DNA from 2 places in the Marinomonas sp. CT5 genome. Region 2 is predicted to be linked to the other one. Evidence: predicted binding sites of a transcription regulator. Region 2 holds the regulator's gene; the other holds the start of a gene.

Region 1 (3,155 bases), 1.0 Mb from region 2:
TAAAGATGTTTACTACGCAGGGTATAGTATGTCTTCTTGCCCTGCTTTCCATACATCATGTTTCACCATGACGACACTTTTAAAAATGTCAGAGTTTAAAAAGCCAGCCAGCCAAGCTTTTACATTATGATAAGGTGATTGCTCAAACCAATCCCAGTCTACTAAAGAGAATTGCCGTACAAACGGAAAAATAGCAATATCAGCGACACTAAGACATTCCCCAAATAAAAACGAATGAACTTTTAAGCGCTTATCCAAACGATGCAAAAACACTTCACCTTTGTAACGATAAAAACTTTGAGAGGACTCTGGATATCGGTCTGCATATTTATAACGATCCAACCAATACTTAAAAAAATGATCATTGTAGACAATCCATGACCGTATTTTATTCTGCTCTTTACTCGTCTCTGGCCACAACTGAGATGCTCGTTCATGATTTTTTGAAAATGAAAGTGCCCAGAAGATAATATCGAGACTTTCAGGATAACGTTCACCATGACTATCTATCAGTTGCGGGATAGTGGAGCGGCCTCCCAAGGCCAATAACTCAGGAGGTTTAGACTTTAAAAGTACTTCTCTCAAATGAACTTGTATATCTAAATAAGCAATGACATATCTAGCTCTAATAGCATATGGGCAGCGCCTAAACGAATACAAAATAGGCAACAAGTAAACCTCCAACCAATCCCTAACTCACCGTAACAATAAAAAAACCATGCAAACAACGATTCTTTCTTATAGAACTGTCGCATTGCATGGCTTTTAATAAAACGTAAAATTAATTACGCGATAGTAACATTTTCCGCCTGTGGACCTTTTTGTCCTTGAGTCACTTCAAATGTAACCTTTTGACCTTCTTGTAAAGTACGACGTCCAGTACCATTTATAGAACGGAAATGGACAAACACATCTGCACCACCCTCACGCTCAATAAAACCAAAACCCTTTTCGTCATTGAACCACTTAACAATACCTGATACTAACTGACCTGACATAATAACCTCATGTTTATGCTGCTCTTTGATAAGCAATCTTTTTTAGAAATCACATTTAAAATGTTAAGCATATTTAGCAGTCTATACATCCCTATAAATATGCTTACTCAAAGATAATATGTCGTAAAAAATAAAATAGAAAGCAAGCATTGTAAAAAAGTAATACCAGCTTTCCTCCTCCTATTCTTAAGATCAATTTCATAGTTAGATTTAACCTTATCAAAAATCAACAACACTAAAATAGTGCACTAACACATTAAACAACAAAAAAAGCACCAAAAAAAAGCATAAATGGAACGTTTATTGCTTTATAAAAAATCAGTAAATGATTACCCCAATTTAAAACCAACAAAGCCCCAAAAAAGAGCACTTAAGGATAAGAGCAAACCTTTTCGGTGCAAAAAATAATTTTAGGAGCCACTTGTGACACCCTCAAATAGTGCAGTAGAAATGCTAGTTTCTAGCTCAAACACTCTTTTTATCCTTCTAGGCGCCATTATGGTATTTGCTATGCATGCTGGATTTGCTTTCTTAGAAGTAGGAACCGTTCGACATAAAAACCAAGTAAATGCACTGGTTAAGATAATGACCGATTTTGCTGTGTCTGCTCTTGTCTATTTTTTTATCGGCTACCAAATTGCCTACGGCATTAATTTTTTTGACAGTGCCACCGTTTTATCACAAGAACATGGCTACAGTTTGGTCAAGTTTTTCTTTCTAATGACCTTTGCTGCAGCCATACCAGCCATTATCTCTGGCGGTGTAGCCGAGCGAGCAAAGTTTTATCCTATGCTCATCTCAGCATCCATTATTGTTGGTATCGCCTATCCTTTTTTTGAAGGCATTGTATGGAATGGTAATTATGGCCTGCAGGACTGGCTAACAGACCAATATGGCGCACCTTTCCATGATTTTGCAGGCTCAGTTGTTGTCCACGCCTTTGGAGGTTGGGTTGCTCTAGCCGCTATTATATTACTAGGTACTCGTCGTGGCCGCTTTAAACATGGAAAGCTAGTTGCGTTCGCCCCCTCAAATATCCCATTTCTTGCATTGGGCGCCTGGATCCTATGTATCGGATGGTTTGGTTTTAACGTTATGTCAGCACAAACGTTAGATGGCATCAGCGGTCTAGTAGCCGTTAATTCTTTAATGGCCATGGTTGGTGGCATCATTGCTGCAATGCTTTTTGGAAAAAATGACCCCGGCTTTATTCATAACGGTCCGCTAGCCGGATTGGTCGCCATTTGCGCCGGATCTGACATCATGCACCCTATTGGCGCTTTAATTACAGGAGCGTTCGCTGGCGCGATATTCACTATGTTATTCACAATTATTCAACAAAAATTCAGACACACAGATGATGTTCTTGGAGTTTGGCCATTACATGGTGTCTGTGGCGCTTGGGGAGGCATTGCAGCAGGAATTTTCGGGTCAGAACAACTAGGAGGCCTTGGTGGTGTAAGTATGGCCTCTCAGATCATAGGAAGTATTGGGGGTATCCTCATAGCATCATTAAGTGGCTTTGTTGTCTATGGAATAATTAAAGCATTAAGTGGATTACGACTCAGTGAAGAAGATGAATTCAACGGAGCCGACTTATCCATCCACAAAATCGGCTCCATAGGTAAAGAATAACCTTAACTTCCAGCTCCGCCCCATTAAGCTCGACTTCTATACAATAAATATCAGATAGAGAAGTCGAGCTTTTATTTTCTAAGTCAATTAGGTATCCGTATAATAATAACCCTACCTAGACTGTATAAACGAAACTAAGAGACGCAATGAAGATTTGGCTGCTAACTCACAGCGAAGAGCTGAAAAAAAACTCAGGAACAGGAAAATTAGTTAAAGAGATACTACAAAATGATTGTGAAGTGGTAACTTGGTCTAGAGTCGTACCGGACAAAGAAGTATTGGCACTATCTCCCAACAATACACTACTTATTTATCTTACTGAAAGTATAGAACAGCCACTTGATCAGATATCCCCTGACACTATCGAGAACATCATTATTCTTGACGGAACATGGCAACAAGCTCGAAAAATGTACAACCAGTCCCCTTATCTTAAAAAATTCAAACATTACGAGATTCAAAATATAAAATCTGTCTATTCAAAACGCCGCAATCAAAAAAAAATTGGTCTATGCACTGCAG
Region 2 (3,155 bases):
TTGTGCTGTACGTAACTTGTCCAACGATTCAGCGGATTGAGCAAGTTCTGCTATTTTCGCTAACGTTGAAAGATGTTGGTCACATTCGTTGGGTGGAACGATAAGTGCGAATATGAGATCAACTGCTCTTTTATCAATCGAATCAAAGTCAATGGGGGTTTGTAAAGACATAACAACAATGGCTGTGTGGTTTGCTGTTTCAAGGCGGCAATGGGGGATGGCTATGCCATTGCCTATTCCCGTACTGCCAAGCTTTTCCCTCCCCAGAAGGGCATCATAAACGTCTTCGTTATTGCAGTGTAGGCGATTTGATGCAACATCAGCGATATTTTCTAAAACACGTTTTTTGCTAATAATGTCTTGCTTTGCAAGTACGAGTTCAGCTTTTAGTAATGATTTCAAGGACATGATAAAATGCTTTCCGTTTAGATCAGTCGTTTTCGTTCATTGGAAGGAGGGATGTTCATCGCCTCTCGATATTTTGCAACTGTGCGTCTAGCGACCTGTATGCCTTGATCTGCAAGGATGGCGGCTAGCTTATTATCACTTAATGGCTTTTTAGCTGGCTCATCAGCAACAAGTTTTTTAATCATAGCTCGTATAGCGGTAGAAGAGCATTCTCCACCTGAAGCCGTGTTGACGTGACTGGAGAAAAAGTACTTCAGTTCAAAAATACCTTTTGGGGTATGCATGTATTTCTGTGTTGTAACCCTTGATATGGTCGATTCATGCATGCCCACTTCTTCCGCAACATCATGAAGTACCATGGGTTTCATAGCTTCTTCACCTAATTCAAAAAAATCGATTTGACGACTTACAATACAACTGGCTACTTTGAGCAATGTTTCGTTACGACTCTGTAGGCTCTTCATAAACCATTTCGCCTCTTGAAGAGAGGTCTTGATGTATGTTGCATCTTCTGACGATGTGGTGGAACTTGCCATAGCCGAATAGGTTTCATTGATTTTTATCGGAGGAAGGGCATCATTATTGAGTTCAACTTGCCATACATCATTACGCTTTTTCACAGAGACATCAGGAATAACATAGTCTGTATCATCGGCATCAATAACTGAACCTGGGCGCGGGTTAAGTTGCTGTATTAAATTAATAACTTCTTTTAACGCTTCGTCTTTTAGTTTTGTTTTGCGCGTTAATTGAGCAAAATCACGATTACCTAAAAGAGGTAAATAATGATCAATCAGGTTGTAAGTGCTTTTATATAAAGGGTGGTTTTGGAATGCTTCGAGTTGCACAAGCAAGCAATCGCGTAAGTCAATTGAGCAAACACCAACAGGATCAAAACGCTGCAGTCTATGTTGGACGGCGATCACTTCTTCTAGGTCTAAGTCTTCAAGTTCGGTGCTAAGAGACTCACAAATATCTTCGGGCGAAATGCTTAAATAACCATCGGGCTGAACACATTCGATAATGGCGTAAGCGATTTCTATATCTCGATCCGAAATGTGTGTCAGATTTAGTTGCCAGATTAAGTGGTCTTGTATGCTTTCTGCTGGTGCATTACGGCTTTCAAAGTCGCTTTCACCCTCAAAACTATTATGGTCACTAACAGCGGCAGAGCTTTGGTAAGTATCGTCCCAATGACTATCAATGGATAATTCTTCAGGGATACTTTCAGTCCACTCAGATTCAATGCGTGGTTCTTCGCTGTTGTCGGCTGAAGTATTGTTATCCGCTGCGGCGCTTTTAGATTCAATGCTGGGTGTGACGTCGACATGAAGTTGTTCATCTTCATCGAGCTCTAAAAGAGGGTTTGATTCAAGAAATTCATGGATTTCTTGTTTTAAATCCAACGTTGAAAGTTGCAGCAAGCGGATAGCCTGTTGCAACTGCGGCGTCATAGTCAGCTGTTGGCCGAGCTTTAATTGTAAAGACTGCTTCATAGAGCAACTCTTTCTATTTGAATGAATTGGAATGAGTTATGCATACTACTCCCTTTCTACTGCAATGATAAGGGGTTACAAACGGAAGTCGTCACCTAAATAGACCTTTTTTACCTGCTCATTGTTGATGACGGTGTTGGCGTCGCCTGATGCAATGATGTACCCATTACCTACAATGTAGGCTTTGTCGCAGATGTCTAATGTTTCTCTTACATTGTGATCGGTGATAAGGACACCGATACCACTTTCTTGCAGATGCTTTATGATTAGCTTGATATCACCCACTGAAATAGGGTCAACACCAGCAAAAGGTTCATCTAGAAGGATGAACTTTGGGTTCATGGCTACAGCGCGAGCAATTTCAACCCGACGTCTTTCGCCACCAGATAATGCCATACCTAAGTTAGTTCGAATATGAGTTATATGGAACTCTTCTAAAAGCTCTTCTAATCTCTCTAGTTTCTGTGCTTTTGACAGCTTTTTGCGAGTCTCTAAAATCGCTAAAATATTATCTTCGACGGACATTTTCCTAAAAATAGAGGCTTCTTGAGGTAAATACCCAATTCCCTTTTGAGCTCTTGTGTGCATGGCATCATTAGTTACATCTAGTCCATCAATAAATATACCGCCAGCGTCGTTGGTTACCATGCCTACGATCATATAAAAGCAAGTGGTTTTGCCTGCTCCATTGGGCCCCAGTAGGCCAACAGCTTGCCCTGACTCTACAGCAATGGATACGTCTTTTACGACTTGGCGCTTCTTGTAGCTTTTGGCTAAGTGTTTTGCTTCGAGTGTTGCCATTTATTTCTTGGCCTCAGGTGCTGAGTTAGACGTTTGTGGCTGGAGTGTCATTTTTACTCGACCAGAATCTTTTTTCTCTGCGGTAAAGGTGCCGTCTTGAATCATATAAAGAATATAATCGGCAGAAATTGAATTCTGCATTCTAGTAAGGTTGCCGTTGCCAAAAATTTCTAGCTTAGATTCGGTCGTAGAATAGTTGATGCTATCTCCTTTACTGATGACAAAGTTGCCACTCCAGTCAATTTGTTGACTGAATTTTGCTGGTTTACCTGTTGCTTTGATACTGCTGAACTTTTTAGTTTGAGTGTCTGTTGTGATTTTTAAATAGTCGGCATGAATTTCAATTGACCCTTGTTTAACAAAAACATTGCCTTTGTATATCGCCTCACCGGAGTTTTGGTCAAACATGGCTTCGTCTGCTTGTACTTCAAGTGGTTTGTTGATGTCATC

Evidence for each region. Region 2 encodes sigma-54, which starts transcription at its own class of promoters, with help from an activator protein. Its sites were predicted from a motif close to TGGCACNNNNNTTGCTNT; they were not measured.
Region 1: C0J08_RS17150 (ammonium transporter) is a predicted target of sigma-54. The motif match lies at 1,291-1,308, and genes of this name have one in related genera.

Annotation. Positions count from the first base shown of each region.
Region 1 covers NZ_CP025572.1:3,573,001-3,576,155, forward strand. The annotation lists gene C0J08_RS17140 (glutathione S-transferase) at 13-672, opposite strand; gene C0J08_RS17145 (cold-shock protein) at 786-998, opposite strand; gene C0J08_RS17150 (ammonium transporter) at 1,422-2,633, shown strand; gene C0J08_RS17155 (DTW domain-containing protein) at 2,780-3,155, shown strand, end outside.
Region 2 covers NZ_CP025572.1:2,554,986-2,558,140, reverse strand. The annotation lists gene ptsN (PTS IIA-like nitrogen regulatory protein PtsN) at 1-408, opposite strand, end outside; gene C0J08_RS12010 (RNA polymerase factor sigma-54) at 426-1,904, opposite strand; gene lptB (LPS export ABC transporter ATP-binding protein) at 1,980-2,705, opposite strand; gene lptA (lipopolysaccharide transport periplasmic protein LptA) at 2,706-3,155, opposite strand, start outside.